2 regions of the Telluria sp. ZB4P36 genome follow, and region 1 is predicted to be linked to the other one. Evidence: riboswitches for the same ligand, from Rfam matches in the RefSeq annotation. Region 1 holds a riboswitch; the other holds the start of a gene.
What was found. Region 1 has a riboswitch for cobalamin ahead of AC56LK_RS24815 (TonB-dependent receptor domain-containing protein). Riboswitches for the same ligand answer to the same signal wherever they lie in the genome.
Positions count from the first base shown of each region.

Region 2: linked by a shared signal. The riboswitch ahead of AC56LK_RS19180 (TonB-dependent receptor) and the one ahead of AC56LK_RS24815 (TonB-dependent receptor domain-containing protein) in region 1 are both predicted to bind cobalamin.

Region 1 covers NZ_JCASIE010000037.1:636-9,325, reverse strand. The annotation lists gene cbiB (adenosylcobinamide-phosphate synthase CbiB) at 1-138, opposite strand, end outside; gene cobU (bifunctional adenosylcobinamide kinase/adenosylcobinamide-phosphate guanylyltransferase) at 132-692, opposite strand; gene AC56LK_RS24835 (cobyrinic acid a,c-diamide synthase CobB) at 689-1,990, opposite strand; gene cobO (cob(I)yrinic acid a,c-diamide adenosyltransferase) at 1,992-2,618, opposite strand; gene AC56LK_RS24825 (ABC transporter ATP-binding protein) at 2,615-3,388, opposite strand; gene AC56LK_RS24820 (FecCD family ABC transporter permease) at 3,390-4,412, opposite strand; gene AC56LK_RS24815 (TonB-dependent receptor domain-containing protein) at 4,439-6,280, opposite strand; cobalamin riboswitch at 6,348-6,580, opposite strand; gene AC56LK_RS24810 (histidine phosphatase family protein) at 6,600-7,142, opposite strand; gene AC56LK_RS24805 (adenosylcobinamide-GDP ribazoletransferase) at 7,146-7,925, opposite strand; gene cobT (nicotinate-nucleotide--dimethylbenzimidazole phosphoribosyltransferase) at 7,929-8,690, opposite strand, start outside.
Region 2 covers NZ_JCASIE010000016.1:91,773-100,462, reverse strand. The annotation lists gene AC56LK_RS19205 (MASE4 domain-containing protein) at 1-1,512, opposite strand, end outside; gene AC56LK_RS19200 (hypothetical protein) at 1,587-1,736, opposite strand; gene ylqF (ribosome biogenesis GTPase YlqF) at 1,906-2,853, shown strand; gene AC56LK_RS19190 (hypothetical protein) at 2,918-3,805, opposite strand; gene AC56LK_RS19185 (M1 family metallopeptidase) at 3,802-6,006, opposite strand; cobalamin riboswitch at 6,121-6,355, shown strand; gene AC56LK_RS19180 (TonB-dependent receptor) at 6,434-8,434, shown strand; gene AC56LK_RS19175 (cobalamin-binding protein) at 8,434-8,690, shown strand, end outside.

The sequences.
Region 1 (8,690 bases):
CCAGCGCTCGAGCCACTGCGCGAGCCTGCCGAAACCGACCAGCGGATGCCAGCGGCGCGGCTCACCCAGCAGCAGGTCGAGCAGCACGCCCGCGACCAACAGGGCGGCCAGCTGCACCGGCGGCAGCCCGCTCAGCATGCCCTCCCTTTCAGCACCAGCGGCAGCCCGGCGGCCACGAACACTGCGTGATCCACCCGCGCCGCGACCGCCTGGTTCAGGCGGCCGGCCTCGTCGGCGAAGCAGCGCGACACCGCGCCCCAGGGCACGATGCCCATGCCGACCTCGTTCGAGACGAACACGATGTCGCCCGCGGTACCGTTATCGAGCAGGTCCAGCAAGGCCGCGCGCTCCTGGTGGAAGCGTTCCGGCAGCGCCACTTCGCCCACCTCGGGCCAGGCGCGGCCATCGCAGAACATCAGGTTGCTCAGCCAGAGCGTCAGGCAGTCGACCAGCACCAGGCGCTGCGGCGCGCAGTATTCGCGCAGTACCGCAGCCAGTGCCAGCTCTTCTTCGACGGTCTGCCAGTGGGCGGGACGGCGTTCACGGTGGTTGGCAATTCGTGCCGCCATTTCGGCATCGCCGGCGCGCGAGGTGGCGACGTAGATGACTTCCTTGCCGGAGGCTTGCGCCAGCCGCTCGGCATGGGCGCTCTTGCCGGAGCGCGCCCCGCCCAGCACCAGGCTGCGGCTCACGGCGCAGCTCCGCTGAACAGGGCCGCCACGGCCGGCGGGTTCGACGAGAAATAGGCGTGGAAGTAGGAGGCGGTAAGCGAGCCGATGCGGTACACGGCTTCGCCCCTTGCCCCGTTGCTGGTCTTGATGGTGTGCGCCTGTACCGGGGCCGGCGACTCCAGCGAGGAATAGTGGAAGGTATGGCCGCGCACCGGACCTTGCTCGGTCGGCATGGCATGGGCGCCCAGGCCCGCCAGGCGCGGCTGCATGCGCACTTCGCCCGGCAGCAGCCCGGCCATCGGCCAGCGCTGCCCTTCGGTGTCGATGAGGCCTTCGGCGACCGCCATCATGCCGCCGCATTCGGCCAGGATCGGCACGCCGCGCGCATGCGTTGCGCGGATCGAGGTCTGCCATTGCCCGGCCCGGGCCAACTCGGCGCAGTGCAGTTCCGGATAACCGCCGGGCAGGAACACGGCATCGGCGTCGCCCGGCACCGGCTCGTCCGCCAGGGGCGAGAAGTAGCGCAGGCGCGCGCCCATCTTTTCCAGCAGGTCGAGGTTGGCGGGGTAGAGGAAGCAGAAGGCGGCGTCGCGGGCGACGGCGATGGTCTTCTTGTCCAGCATTCCACCCACGTCCGGCCATTCCAGCGCCGATTGCGCCATCAAGGGCAGGGCCTCCCAGGCCGCCTCGTTGAAGTGCAGCTCGTCCGCGAGTTTGTCGAGCAGCATTTCCAGGCCCTCGACTTCGCCCGGCAGGACCAGGCCCAGATGGCGTTCCGGCAGCGGCGTCTCCTGGCGTGGCAGCCAGCCGACCAGCGGAATGTCGCGCAGGGACGAGGCCACCATATTGGCGTGGCCTGTGCTCGCGATGCGGTTCGCGACCACGCCGGCCAGCTGGACCGGGCCATAGTCGCGCAGGCCGCGCGCCACCGCCCCGGCGGTTTGCGCCATGGCCGAGGCATCGATCACCGCCAGTACCGGCACGCCGAACTCGCGCGCCAGGTCCGCCGCCGAGGGCGAGCCGTCGTACAGGCCCATGACGCCCTCGATCAGGATCGCATCGGCTTCGCGCGCCGCGTCGTGCAGGCGGCGCCGGCATTCTTCGACGCCGACCATCCACAGGTCGAGCGTATGGACCGGTGCGCCCGATGCACGCTCCAGGATCATCGGGTCGATGAAGTCCGGTCCGCATTTGAACACCCGCACGCGCAGGCCCTGGCGCAACAGCTTGCGCGCCAGCGCGGCAGTGACGCTGGTCTTGCCCTGGCTAGATGCCATGGCCGCGACCAGCACGGCGCGGGCGCCCTGATCCCGGTTCATGTCACCACTCCGTTCCGGCTTGCGCCGCAATGCCCGCCTTGAAGGCGTGCTTGACCACGTTCATCTCGGTGACGGTGTCCGCCACCGCCACCAGCTCCGGCGGCGCCGCGCGGCCGGTCACCACCACGTGCTGCATGTCCGGACGGTCGAGCAGGTCGGCAATGACGGTGTGCACGTCGAGGTATTTGTACTTGAGCGCGATGTTCAGTTCGTCGAGCACCACCATGCCATAGGCCGGGTCGCGCAGGAAGCGCCTGGCCTGCTCCCAGGCTTCGCCTGCCTTGGCGATGTCGCGTTCGCGGTCCTGGGTTTCCCAGGTATAGCCTTCGCCCATCGCATGGAAGCTGACATCGTCGGGGAAGCGGCGCAGGAATTTTTCTTCTCCGGTCGACATCGCGCCCTTGATGAACTGGACCACGCCGACCTTCATGCCATGGCCGAGCGCACGTGTCACCATGCCGAAGGCGCTCGAGCTCTTGCCCTTGCCGTTGCCGGTATTGACGATGATGATGCCGATGTCCTTGTCGGCGGCCGCGATCTTTGCGTCGATCACGGCCTTCTTGCGCTCCATGCGCTGGCGGTGGCGCTCGTTCAGCGCCGCGGTTTCTTCAGGAGTCATGTCGTTCATGCGCTAGCCTCGAAAGGAAGGAAGATGCGGCGGCCGCCGTGCTCGATCATGTCGATCGGATGGCCGAGGTAGTCGCCCAGCAGGGCCGGCTGCATGGTGGCGTCGACGGTGCCGGCTTGCCAGCGGCCGTCGCCCATCAACAGCAGCGCGTGGGTGGAGATGCGGTAGGCCAGGTTCAGGTCGTGGCCGACCATGACCACGATCTTGCCCTGCTCGCGGCACAGGCCGGCCAGCAGGCCCATGACGCTGACCTGGTGCGCCAGGTCGAGGGCATTGGCCGGCTCGTCGAGCAGCAGCAGGGGCGTGTCCTGGGCCAGCAGCGCGGCGATGGCGACCCGCTGGCGCTCGCCGCCGGACAGGGTGCGCACGTCGCGGCCGGCCAGCTCGAGCACTTCCATCGCCGCGAGGGCGCGCATGGCGGCCTGGTGGTCGTCGCTGCCTTCCCAATAGCGGTTGGCGTGATAGGGATGGCGCGCCGACAGCACGGTTTCGATCACGCTGTACGAAAAGGCATCGTGGCGCGACTGCGCCAGGAAGGCGCGCTGGCGCGCCAGCTGTTCCGGCGCCCAGTCGTCGAGCTTGCGGCCGCCGACGACGACCGAACCGCCGTCCGGCCGGTGCAGGCCGGCGAGCGTGCGCAGCAGGGTGCTCTTGCCGGCGCCGTTGCGGCCGATGATGCTCCAGCATTCGCCGGGGCGGGCCGCCCAGTCGAGCTGGCGGACCAGGGTGCGGCTGCCGGCCTTGAGGTCGAGGTGTTCGGTGCGGATCATGTCACCTCCTCAGGCGGTGCAGTTGGTAAAGGAACACCGGCGCACCGATGATCGCCGTGATCGCGCCGACCGGCAGCTGCTGGGGTGCGATGATGGTGCGTGCGAGCGTATCGCACAGCACCAGGAAGCTGCCGCCGCTCAGCACCGCCGCCGGGACCAGCACGCGGTGGTCGGGGCCGAAGGCGAAGCGGCAGGCGTGCGGGACGATCAACCCGACGAAGCCGACCGACCCGGCGCTGGTCACGGCACTGGCCGTCAGCACGCCCGACACGAAAAACAGGCCCTTGCGCAGGCTGCCGACGCGGATGCCGAGCGTGGCGGCCGCTTCGGCATGCAGCGCGACCATGTTCATGGCGCGCGCGCTGCGCAGGGCATACAGCAGGGCCGCGCCGAGCACCAGCCAGGGCGCGAGGCGCAGCGGTGCGCCGGCGAGGTCGCCGATCATCCAGAAGATCATGCTGCGCAGCCGGCCTTCCGGCGCGATCGAGAGCATCAGGGTCACCAGGGCGATACAGGCCGAGGACAGGATCACGCCGGTCAGCAGCAACGTCGAGGTACCGCCTTCCTGCGCCAGTCCGCCGCGCAAGTCGCGCCGGGCCAGCAGGTAGAGCAGCATCGAGACCGCCACCGCGCCGGCCAGCGCCGCCAGGTCGACCACGATGGCGGCGGCCATCAGGAGCAGCGCCAGCAGGGCACCGACCGACGCGCCGGCCGAGATGCCGAGCACGTAGGGATCGGCCAGCGGGTTGCGCAGCAGCGCCTGCATCATCACCCCGGCCAGTGCCAGCGCGCCGCCGGTGACGAAGGCGGTCAGCGCGCGGCTGGCGCGCAGCTCGATCAGCGAGGCCGCCAGCGTATTGCCGTCGCCGCGCGCCAGCTGGCGCAGGGCGTCGGGAACGTCGGCCAGCGGCACGGCGATCGAGCCCGTCATGCCGGCGAACAGCAGGCTGGCGACGGCGCACAGCAGCAGGGCGCCGATGACGAGCATGGCGCGCCGGCGCTGCGGTTGAAAGGGGTGATGCATGCGTCTCCTTCTCGATCGTGGTCCGCTCAGCGGATGCCGTAGCGCAGGCCGGCGAACCAGGTGCGTCCGCTGGTGCCGTAGTTGCGGGCCAGCTCATACTGCTTGTCCGCGACATTGTCGAGGCGGAGCAGCAGCGACACCTCCGGCGTGAATTGCCAGCTAGTGTACAGGTTGAGCAGGCCGTAGCCGCCCAGGCGGCGCTGGTTGGCGGCGTCGTCGAAGCGCTCGCCGGAGAGCTGCAGTTCGGCGCCGGCCTTGACCCTGCCCCAGCTGCTGTCGGCCTGGATGCCGGCGTGCTTCTTCGCGCGGCGCGCCAGCTGCTTGCCGGTGGTCTCGTCCTTCGGATCCTGCCAATCCACGCTGCCGCGCAGGTTGACGCTGCCGACACGGGTTTGGGCCGCGAGCGTGAGACCCTCGAGCTTCGCTTGATTCACGTTGTAGGCACAGCTGCCGGTGCGGCCCGGGCATGGCGTCGCGGAGACGATCATGTCGGTCAGGCGGTTGTGAAAGTAGCTCGCATCGAGTTGCACGCTGCCGGCGTCGTAGCGCAGTCCGGCTTCCCGGTTGCGGCCTTTTTCCGGACGGTTGGTCGGCAGGCCATAGCCGGGGTAGTACAGCTCGTTGAAGGTGGGCGCGCGGAAGCTGCTGCCGACGCTGGCAGTGGCGCGCCAGCCCTGGCCGAAGTCATAGCCATAGCCGGCGGCGCCGGTATTCTTGTTGCCGTAGACCGAGCGGTCGTGGCGGGCGCTGAGGTCGAGCAGGTGCTTGCCGCGCTTGGCCGAGTAAGCGGCCGCGTAGGAATTCGTGATGCGGATGCGCGACAGGGCGGCGGTGGCGCTCGATTCCACCTCCTCCTTCCGGTGGCTGTACAGCAGCTGCAGGGTATCGGGGCCGAGCGCGATGGTGTTTTGCCAGGACAGCTCGTCCTGGCGGGTGTCGATCTGGCTGGCGCCGGACGCCGCGGCGCTGGTGAAGCTGCCCAGATTGTCATCCGAGCGGGCGTACTGCAGGGTGCTGCGCCAGTTCGGCGTGAACTGGCGGCTGGCATATACCGCGGCCGTGTTCAGGTCCTGCTTGTTGTGGACATCGTAAGCGGCGCTGCCGCTGTCGTACTGGGCGCGCAAGTCGCTGTGGAGGAACTGCGCGCCGATCTCGGTGCCTGGCGCGACGGTATAGGACAGCCGGCCGTTGGCGTTGCCGCGGCGGTAGCCGTCTTCGTCCGGATTGAAGCCGAAGGCGCCCGGGCGCGTGGCCGAGAAACCATCCGACTCTTCATGACCGGCGCTGAAGGCGTAGCGCAAGCCGCCGCCCGCGCCGTACACGCTGGCATCGAGCTTGCGGGTGGCGTTGCTGCCAACGCCGGCGGAGCCGCTGACGGTGGGCGCGCCGTCTCCCTTGCGCGTGAAGATCTGGATCACGCCACCGATCGCGTCGGCGCCGTACAGGGTGCTGAGCGGTCCATAGACGACCTCGATGCGTTCGATGGCGCCGAGCGGCACCGCGTTCCAGGCGGCGGCGCCGCTGGTGGAGGACCCGATGCGCACGCCGTCCAGCAGGACCACGACCCCGTTGCTGTTGGCGCCGCGCAGGAACACGCTGGTGGCCGCGCCGGCGCTGCCGTTGCGGGTGATTTCGATGCCGCGCTGGCGCCGCAGCACGTCGGCCACCGAACCGGCGCCGGAGCGCGCGATCTCGTCGGCATGGATGACGGTGGTGTCGGCGATCACGTCGACCTCGCGCTGCGGCATGCGGGTGGCGGTGACGACGACGGTATCGAAGTTGTGGGCGAGGGAAGGCGAAGCGAAGGCGAATGCAAGCGAAGTTGCGAGCGAAGTCGCGGCCGCAAGCCGTGTGACAGGTAAGTTCATGAAATGCTCGTTCAAAGACAACCAGCCGACGTCCCCGTAGGCCAGATTGAACAGAAGCGCACCGCTGGCGCGCTTCCACCTTTTGGCCGGTATCCGGGCTGGCAAGTATGGCCGTCCGACCTTCCCATGCAGGTGCACAGTGGTCATGGAAGACGGTTCGCCGCGCTGGTCATTCATCGAGCGCGGCACTTGCTTACCGTTGCGGGGGCAGCACACATTGGCCTTGTTGAAGGGCTTCGTGTTTCCCGTTTAACTGCGGCCGTGAACACGGCCGCGAGCACCAAAACGCCGCCATTATAGGGCAGGACCGAAGCTGTTGTCAGTCTTTCAGCTCGATGACTTCACCGTAGGCGATGCGGTGGGCACTGGAAGCGGCACGCAGCGCGGCCTGCTCGAGACCGCCGCCGGCATGCAGGGCGCACAGGAGGCGGATGGTGCCGGCGTGGCAGACGAGCAGCGCGGCAGGCAGGCTCGACGCGCGCAATGCATCGCGGAAGGCGGCGATGCGCCAGGCCACGTCGAGCACGTTTTCGCCGCCGCCGGGTCGGTAATGCAGGAGGTCGGCCGCCCAGGCATCGACCTCGGCGCGCGGGATGTCCTCCCAGCTGCGCATCTCCCAGGCGCCGAAGTCCATCTCGGCCAGGCGGGAGTCGAGCGTGACGGGAACGCCGAGTGCGCCGGCAAGCGCGGCGCAGCGCGTCAGCGGACTCGCGTAGACCGGCAGCGCGCCGGGCAGGCAGGCCTCGCGCAGCTTGCCGGTGACGAGGGATAGCGCTGCCGCGGATGCGGCGACATCGGTCCTGCCGTAGCAGAGTCCGGGCGCAATGTCCGGCTGCGGGTGGCGGACCAGGACCAGCCGCATGGCTCAGGCCAGCGCGCCGTGGCCGAGCGTGGCCAGCACGGCGAGGTAGATGAACGCTTCCGCCAGTTGCTGGACGGCGCCGAGGCAGTCGCCGGTATAGCCGCCGATGCGCTGCGCGAACTTCCGGGCCAGCCACCAGCTGGCGGCGCCGGCGCCGAGGAGGGCGGCGAGTACGGCGCGCAGGTCGAGTGTGCCGCTGGCGAGCAGGAGCAGGGCGGCAATCGCCACGGTCACCGAGGCGATGCCGAATTCCGCGGTCGTCATGCGTTCGGCCAGCGGCTTGGCCTTGCCTTCGGCGCGTGCATATTCCATGCGCCAGATGAGCGAGGTCGCCGCGAGGCGCGACAGCGGATGGGCAAGCAGCAGGGCGCCGATGGCGCTGGCGGGCGGCAGCATCGCAAGTGCCGTGCACTTCGTGCCGAGCATGCACACGACGCCGATGGCGCCGTAGGCGCCGACACGCGAATCCTTCATGATCTCGAGCACGCGCTCGCGCGTCATGCCGCCGCCGAGGCCATCGCAGGTGTCGGCGAAGCCGTCCTCATGAAAGGCGCCGGTGGCGTAGATGGTGGCTGCGGTCGAGAGCACGGCGGCGACCGGCGCGGGGACGAACAGCGCGGACGCGGCGTACACGCCGGCGCCGATCGCGCCCACCACGATGCCGACCAGCGGGAAGTAGCGCGACGCATGGTGCAGCCACTCCTGCTCGAAACCGACCCAGCGCGGAATCGGCAGGCGCGTGAAGAACTGGACCGCGATGAAGAACAGGCGCAACTGCTGCATGTGTCAGTGCGCGCCGGTGCTGACCTGCGCCGATGCGAAGGTCGCCATCTCGTTCATGAAGTTGGCGGCCGCGTGCAGCAGGGGCAGGGCCAGCGCGCTGCCGGTGCCTTCGCCCAGCCGCAGGCCGAGCTGCAGCAGCGGTTGCGCGCCGAGTGCATCCAGCATCAGGCGATGGCCGTTCTCGTCCGAGCAGTGGGCGAAGACGCAGTAGTCGAGGATCGCCGGCTGCAGGCGCGCGGCGACCAGCAGGGCACTGGTGACGATGAAGCCGTCGATCAGCAGTACTTTGCGGAGCTCGGCCGCCTTCAGCATCGCGCCGCTCATCATGGCGATCTCGAAACCACCGAAGGTGGCCAGCACCTCGAGCGGATCGTCGGCGCCGGCATGGCGCTCGACGGCGGCGGCGATGACTTGCTGCTTGCGCTGGATGCCATCGGCCGACAGTCCCGTGCCGGCGCCGACGCATTGCGGCAGCGGCAGCCTGGTGAGCTTGTGCATGATGGCCGCGGCGGCGGTCGTGTTACCGATGCCCATCTCGCCGAAGCCGACCACGTTACCTGGGAGGTCGCGCACCAGGGCCATGCCGTGTTCCAGCGCGGTGTCCAGTTCGAGGCGCGACATTGCGGCTTCATTGGCGAAGTTATGGGTTCCCATGCCGACCTTGCGGTCGAGCAGGCCGGCGCGCTCGCCGAACACGTGCTTGACGCCGGCGTCGACGACGTGCAGCGCGCAGTTGTTCTGGCGTGCGAACACATTGATGGCGGC
Region 2 (8,690 bases), on a different contig from region 1:
GGTCGAGAAGAAGGGCTCGAAGGCGCGCTGCCTGACTTCCGGCGTCATGCCGCAGCCGGTGTCGGCGAAGCTGATCTGTACCGCCTCGCCCTCTGCATGCACCAGGTTGCGCACGCCGATCGTCAGGCGTCCGCTTCCTTCCATTGCGTCGCTGGCATTCAGGGTCAGGTTGAGGATGGCATTCTCCAGCTGCTGCGGATCGACGATCACGTTCCAGGCATCGGCATCGATCTGCAGCGCGATGTCGATGCGTTCGCCGACGGCGCGCTTGAGCAGCACGTCCATGTTGGACAGCACCTGGGCCAGGCTGGTGGGCGCCGGCTGCAGCGGCAGCTTGCGCGCGAAGGACAGCAGCTGCGAGGACAGGCGGGCGCCGCGCCGCACCGCATCCTGGGCCGAGACGCAGCGCGGCAGGATCTTCTCGTTCCCGGCCGCGAACATCCTGATCAGGTCGAGGTTGCCGCTGATGATGTGCAGGACGTTGTTGAAGTCATGCGCCACGCCGCCGGTGAGCTTGCCGATCGCTTCCAGCTTTTGTGCGTGCAACAGCGCGTCGCGCGCCTCTTCCAGCGAGCGGGTGCGTTCGGCAACCAGGGACTCGAGGTGCAGCTGGTGGCGCTCCAGCTCCTCCTTGGCCTCGGCCAGTTCGCCCGCATTGAGCGCGGCGTTCAGGTAGACCCGGTTCACTTCCTTCATGTACAGCGCCAGCATCACCAGTGCCGACACCAGCGCATTGATGCGGCCGACGTACCAGCCGATCGACAGGCGCGCGCCGCCGGCCATGGTGATGGCATTGTCGAAGGCGAGGGCCAGCATCGCCACCCCGAGCCAGGCGCTGATCGGCGTGGCGAAGCGGGTCGCGCGCCACAGCATGAACAGCGCCAGCATGATGATGGCCTGGATCAGCGGTGCATAGCCGGTGCGGGTGATGGCGCTGAAATCGCCGCCGCTGTCCATCGGCGGCAAGGCGTCGTGGAACACGGTCACGGCGACCAGGGTCGCGCCGAGCGCGGCGCAGGTCAGCAGGACGCAATGCAGGAAGCCGCTCTCCGCGCTGGCCACCTGCGCGCCCGGCCGGCGCAGCTCGGCGAGCGCGTAGGCGAACAGCATGCCGCTGGCGCCGATATGCCAGAAGAACCAGAGCCAGATCGTGGTCTGGGCGCCGCCCAGCAGGCGGGTGTCGGCGACGAAGGCGTTCGGCAGCGACAGGAACTGCGCGAGCAGCACACCGGCCGTGTAGATGCAGCCGCCCCACAGCCACAGCATCGCGCGGAGCCGGGTCTGTTTGAAGTAGCCGTGGATCAGGTAGGCGGCGACCAGGTAGGCGCCGATCAGGGCGGTCTGGTAGGAAGGCACGAAGGCGGGGATGTTCGGCCACTTGTGGGCCGCCAAGGGCATCAGGCCGGCGCTGACGATGCCGATGAGCACGGCGGCCAGCATGGCCTGGCGCTGGAAGGGAGCGAGTGCGGACTGCGGGGGTGTCGTCCGCAGGCCGTCGAAAGTGGATTGCATGGGGCTTCCTGCGCGTTGCCTGAGGGAAGTCCCGAGAATAGCATTGTTTATCTTGCTTGATAGAAATTGTGTCGTTAACCAGACAGCAGCGGGAAACGATCGATGAAGCAGGCCGCACCGATCATCGCGCACAGCACGCCGAACGCGAACCAGCGTCCCAGCGACTTTTTCGGCGGGAGCGCGATCGCGGCCCAGCGCGGCGTTTTCCTTGGCAGGTGGTGCATGATGCATCTTCCGGATGCGGCCCAGCGGGCGGAAACGCCAGTCTGCGCCGATGCGCTGCAAATACATTGCATTGAATCAATAGACTGTCGCTTCAGGCCTGCTGTTTTTTCCCGATCCGGCCGCCAGCGTAAAATAGCGGCTTGATTGAAGTATTTAAGAAAGCACAGCATGTCGATACAATGGTTCCCGGGGCACATGAATGCGGCCAAGAAGGAAGCCGCCGAGCAGATGGAGAACACCGACCTGGTGATCGAAGTCCTCGACGCCCGCCTGCCCGAGGCGAGCTGCAACCCGCTGGTTGAGCAACTGCGCAAGTTCCGCCAACGCCCTTGCCTGAAGATCCTGAACAAGACCGACCTGGCCGACCCGGCCGCAACGGCGGCCTGGAAGGCCTATTACGACGCGCAGGAAGGCGTGACCGCCTACCCGATGACGACCAAGAAGCCGGCCGACGTCGCGCGCATCCCGGACATCTGCCAGTCGCTGGCGCCGCACCGCGGCGTGCCGACCAAGCCGCTGCGCATCATGATCATGGGGATCCCGAACGTCGGCAAGTCGACCCTGATGAACGCGCTGCTCAAGAAGCGGGTGGCGAAGGTGGGCGACGAACCGGCCGTGACCAAGACCCAGCAGAAGCTCTACCTCGGCAAGCACATCGTGCTGGTCGACACCCCGGGCATGCTGTGGCCGAAGATCGCGATGGCGAGCGATGGCCTGATGCTGGCCGCCAGCCACGCGGTCGGCTCGAATGCCCTGATCGAAGAGGAAGTGGCGGAGTTCCTCGCCAACTCGCTGCTGGAACGTTATCCGCAGCTGCTCACGGCCCGCTACGGCTTCAAGACCGAGGGGCTGGACGGCATCGCCGTCATCGAGAACGTGGCCCAGCGCCGCGGCTTCCGCGTGCGCGGCGGCGAATTCGACTACGAGAAGGCGGCGCACGTGCTGCTGCACGACTACCGCACCGGAGCGCTGGGACGAATCAGCCTCGAAACGCCGGTCAGCCGCGCCGCGGCGCTGGCGCGCCACGCGGAAGAGATGGCGGAAAAGGCGCGGATCGCCGAAGAGAAGGCAGCGGCAAAGGCGGAAGAGGCGACGCGCGGCAAGCGCGGGACCTGACGCTTTATCGCAGGGTGGACTGTCTTACGCCGTCTACCCCACGTACTTCCAGACCGGAACCGGATCAGCGTGCCTGCATGTCGCGCGCCAGTTCCATCAGGCCGAACAGGCGCGCACAGCGCATCCAGGCCAGCGCCAGCACCGCCAACTGGGCCAGCAGCAGGCCGCCGAGCAGGCTGCCCGCGCCCAGCGCCGGGACGTGCAGGCGCGCCAGCGCCAGCGCGGCCGCGAGCAGCAGGCCGAGTGCGGTGAGGCCCAGGTACAGGCCCAGCACCGCGAAGGGACGCTGCACCAGCAGTCCGAGGCCGTCGCACCAGGCCAGCACCGCCGAGCTGCGGCGGCGGTCGAGCGCCTGCACGGCGCGCCCCAGGTCGAGCGAGGCGTGGGCCAGCAGCACCAGCAGGCCTGCCACCAGTGACGCACCCATGACCGCGCCGTCCGCCTGGCCGTCGGCGGCGTCCAGCACCAGCGCGCCGACAAAGGCGGCGACGCCGAGCGGGACCACGGCCCACAGCAGCATGCGCAGCAGGCGCCCGTATTCGCGCACCCCGCCGGCGGCCAGGGCCGCGAAGCCGAGCGCCGCCGGCGCCCGTGCGGCAGTGATGGCCGCGCCGGTGAGGAGGGGCGACAGCAGCAGGGTCAGCACGAGCGCGACGCCGCCGCCGCCGGCAAGGGCCGAGGCATGCCGGGTGTGCAGGCTCATGACGTCGGCGATGGCGACCAGGTCGAGGCGCCGGGCCAGCGCCGCAGCGTGCACCGTATGGTCGAAGGCGGCGCCCAGCATGGTCCAGAGCGGCAGCGCGGCGGCCAGGGTGGGCAGCAGCAGCCCCAGCAGCCAGAGCAGCATCAGGCGCCACTGCAGGGCAGGGCGCAGCGACCGCAGCAGGCTGTTCCCGGCAGCCGGCGCGGCCTGCGCCTGCGTCGGTTCGAAGGTGGCGGCGGTTGTCGTCATACGGTGGCGATCAGGGACAGGATGAGTTGGAAGAAGGCTGCCGCATCGGCCGTCCAGCGGGTCGATGCGCTGCGGTCAGGCGCCATGGCACGGCTGTCGTCGAGTTTGTTGACGTCGAGGTAGTGAGCGCGGCGCGGATCCAGTTCGGCCGACACGGCGCGCGCCGGCTTGACCCAGCTGAAGCTGCGCCACTTCTCGTCGGGCGAGGCTGCGTTCCACGCGACCGTTTCGCTGCTGCCATCCGCGAAGCGCACCACCAGCGTCTGCGGCACGGCGGCGCCGTCGCGGCGCAGGGTCACCTCGGTGCGCCACGGGAAGGGGCCGAGGCCGTCCCTGGCCTTCGGGTTCCCCTTCTCCCACTCGGCACGCAGCTTCGCGATACGCTCCTCCACCGCCGCGCGCGATTCTTCGACACGCTTGCCGTTCACGACACGGGTGCCGGCGAGCGGAAGTTCTTCCTCGCTCGTCAGCTTGGCCACACGGTCGTCCACGCGCGCCGTGGCATAGATCTGCTTCGCGAAGACATCCTCGACGGCGGCGCGTTCGCCGCTGCCGTCGGCGAGCGCCTCGCGCAGGTCGGCGACGCCCGGGTGGCGGAATTTCCAGCGGCGGTAGTATTCCTTGAAGCCGCGCTCCATCGCCTCGCTGCCGATGCGTTCTTCGAGGTCGCGCAGCACGACCGCGCTGCGGGTGTACACGGGGCCGATGCCCTGCAGGCGCCGCCAGGCGTTCTGCCCCGGCGCGTCGGCGGGCCGGTCGCGCGGCATGACCAGGCGCATGCCGTCGAAGCCCTCGAAGGCCGGATCGATGCCGATCCGCTTCAGGAAGCCAGTGGCCGGATAAATCTGCTGGCCGCGGTCGCGCATCATGCGGCTCTCCCAGTACGAGTTCAGGCCTTCGTCGAGCAGGGGTTCCTCGAACTCGTTGCTGGCCACGATGCCGTAGAAGTAGCCATGGCCGAATTCGTGGATCGTCACCGCGTCGAGATCGAAGGCGGCTTGCGTGTTCGGCGCCACCTCGGCATGGCCGGAGACGGTGAAGAAGGTCGGGTACTCCATGGCACCGGCTTCTTCCGCGCCTTCGGGCGGAATCACGACGGTGAGGGTGCGGTAGGGATAGGGGCCGAGCGCGCGCGAGAAGTAGGCCAGCGACTCCTTGGCCGCCTTCATCGCCGGCTTGGCGCTGGCCTCGTACTCGGGCGGATAGAGCACCTGCACGGTCACGTTGGGGCTGCCGGGACCGGTCCAGGTCTCCACCAGCGGGCGGGCGCTGCGCTTGTCCGCAGTCCAGGCGAAGTCGTGCACGTCGTGCTGCAGGTAGCGGTGGGTGAGCATGCCGTTCTTCTCGACGGGCGCGCCCTGCAGTTCGCCGGTGGCGCCGACCGTATAGCCCTGCGGGACCGTCAGGCTGACGTCGTAGCTGCCGAAGTCCGAATAGAACTCGGAATCCAGGTGGAACTCGTGCGCGTTCCAGCGTGGTGCCGTGGCGCCGCGTTCGCCCGGCAGTTCGAGCACCGCGATCTTCGGGAACCACTGCGCCACCAGGTGGAAGCTGCCGTAGTAGCCGGTGCGCGCGATCACGCGCGGCAGTTGGGTGCTGAAGGCCATGTCGAGCGTGGTGGAGGCGCCCGGGGCGACCGCTTCGGGCAGGTCGAGGCGCGCCACCGTGTGGTCGGTGGCGGGCCCCTGGTCGGGCTGGACGAAGCGCCACGCGACCCGGGCGCCGCCCTGGCTGACGCCCTGCAGGCTGATGTGGCCCCATTCGCCGTCGCCGGTGCCGACGCCGCTGCGGAAAGCCTCGCCGCGCCGGCGCTGCTCGGTGAAGAAGCTGCTGCCTTCGCCGGCGAAGGCGTTCATGTAGAGGTGGACGTAGACGCTGCGCACCTCTACCTTGCTGCGGTTGCGCCAGGTGAGCTGCTGGCGGCCGCTGACCACGTGCCTGACCGGGTCGAGGGTGGCGGCGATGCGGTAGCTCACCACGCGGTCGGACAGGGTCGCGTGGTCGCCGCTGCGGATGCCGCCCCAGGCGTCCGGGCTGCTGGGGACGGCGACGGCGGCGGCGTCCGGTGCCGCCAGCGCGATGCCGTCGAGCGAGGGCGGGACGGCGGGCGCCGGCGCGTCGGCCCAGGCGAGCCAGGCGCCGCCTACCCCGAGCGCCAGCAGCGTTGCCGCGAGCACGTCGTGCTTCCATCGGATCTGCATGCAAAACTCCCTGTTTTGGTATGAGCGCGACTATATCCAGAAGATTATTAAACTTCCAAGCTTTTAGGATGGAAACGCAAATAGGGCGACAGAAAGCGCAAAAAGCTTGTCAGGTTATAATCTCGGGGTTCTGGTGCCCGCGCATGCCCTCCGCATGCGCAGTTAAACGGGAAACACGAGGCAAAGGCGCTGCGCGCCTACGCCGAGGTGTGCTGCCCCCGCAACGGTGAACAAGCATCGCTACTCTCCCGAGAGCGATAGGCCACCCCGATAACCACTGTGCATCGCATAGGAAGGTGGGGCGGTCCGTCTTGCAAGCCCGGATACCGGCCAGACAGGTGGAAGCGCCGACGTGTTCATCGCCTGCGGCTTCCGTTGAAACCGGTGTGCGGGGACGCAGGCCGGTGCCATTACCGAGAACATCCACATGAAATTTGCTGTCGTACCACGCAGCGCGCCGGCGTTCAAGCCGCTCGCGCTGGCCTGCGCCCTGTCGCTGTCCGTCCTTGCCGCCGATGCGCTGGCACAGGAAGCCCTTCCCTCGATCGTCGTCACCGGCGCGCGCTTCCCGGCGCAGACGGCCGCCGCGCCGATCGGCGCCACCGTCATCACCGCCGAAGACATCCGCCGTGCCGGCGCCACCGACGTCAATGCCGCGATCCGCAAGGTCGGCGGCGTCTACGGGCGCCAGAGCCTCGATGCGTCGCCGGACTTCGCGCTCGACCTGCGCGGCTTCGGCTCGAACAGCGCCCAGAACCTGGTGATCCTGGTCGACGGCGTGCGCCTGAACGAGAACGAACTGAGCAACGCGGTCCTGTCCAGCATTCCGGTCGATACCGTCGAGCGCATCGAGATCCAGCGCGGCGGCAGCAGCGTGCTGTATGGCGAAGGTGCGACCGGCGGCGTGATCAACATCATCACCCGCCGCGCCGGGGCAAGCGGTACCCACGGTTCGCTGTTCGCCGAAGCCGGGCGCTTCGATGCCCACGACCTGCGCGGCTCGCTGAGCCATGGCGCCGGTCCCTGGTCGCTCGACGTCGCCGTGGCAGACCGCGGCACCGACAACTACCGCAAGAACAGCGAATTCAAGCAGAAGACCGCCAGCGGCGGGGTGCAATACAGCTATGGCGCGGGCCGCGCCGGCCTGCGCTTCGAGCGTTCGGAACAGGACGCGCGCTTCCCCGGCTCGCTGACCGAAGCCCAGTACCTGGCCAATCCGCGCCAGACCCTGACGCCGGACGATTTCGGCACCCTCGACACCGACCGCTATACGGCCTTCGTCGAGCACCGCATCGGTGCGGTCGAACTGGCCGCCGAGCTGTCGCGCCGCGAGCGCGAAGTCGAAGCCAGCTACTTCTACATGTTGGGCGGAACCAAGGTCGCCTCGCATTCGCGCTACGACGCCAGCCAGACCCAGTTCTCGCCGCGCCTGCGCCACACCGCCGCGCTGGGCGACAAGCGCAACGAACTGGTGGCCGGCCTCGACCTGGTGCGCTGGGAACGCCAGACCAGCTCCGATTTCTCGCGCGGCGCCGCCGAGCAGGATGCCAAGGCCGTCTACCTGCGCAACGAGATCCTGTGGAACGCGCCCCACAACGCGCGCCTGGCCATCGGCGGCCGCCACGAGCGCTTCACCAAGGACTACTCGGATCCGCTGGCCTTCCCGCCGGTGCTGAACGAGCACCGCAAGCAGTCGATCAATGCCTGGTCGCTGGAAGGCAGCATCGACGTGCTGCCGCAGGTAACCGTGTTCGCCAAGGCCGGCCGCAGCTACCGCATCGCCAACGTGGACGAGAACAGCCTGCGTTCGGGCCCTGAGGTGCTGGCGCCGCAGACCTCGCGCGACCTCGAGCTGGGCGTCAGCGCCGGTTCCGCCGTGCGCCAGATCAGCGCGCGCCTGTTCCGCCACCGCCTGAAGGACGAGATCTTCTACGATCCGACCATCGGCTGGGGCGCCAACACCAACCTCGACCCGACCCGCCGCCAGGGCATCGAAGTGGAAGGGCAGCATGCGGTTACCCGGGACCTGCGCCTGAGCGCCAAGTGGCAGCGCGTGGACGCCGAATTCACCGGCGGCCGAGATGCTGCGTACCCCAATGCCGGCCGCGAGATGGTGCTGGTGCCGAAGAACGTCGTGACCCTGCGCGCGGCATGGACGCCTGCCGGCGGCCACAGCGCCGACATCGGCGCCCAGTGGGTGGACAGCCAGCGCTATGGCAGCGACTTCAGCAACAGCTGCGGCGCGCGCATCCCGTCGTATACCACGCTCGACGCGCGCTACGCCTACCGCGTTGGCGGCTGGGAAGCGGCCGTCAGCGGGCTCAATCTGGCGGACCGCCAGTACTACAGCAATGCCTTCGGCTGCCGTTCGGGCATCTACCCGAGCGACGGCCGCCAGCTGAAGCTGTCGCTGCGGTACGCGTTCTGATGGATTCGCCCCGACTTGCCGCAGCGGCGCTGCTGGCGCTGGCAACTGCCGGCGCCGGGGCCGCGGTGACCGTGGTCGACGATGCCGGCCGCCGCGTCACCGTGCAGCAGCCGGCCCGCCGCGTCATCTCGATGGCGCCGCACGCCACCGAGCTGCTGTTCGCGGCCGGCGGCGGCGCGCGCGTGGTCGGGGCCATGAACTACAGCGACTACCCGGAAGCGGCGAAGACCATCCCTCTGGTCGGCAGCAACAGCGT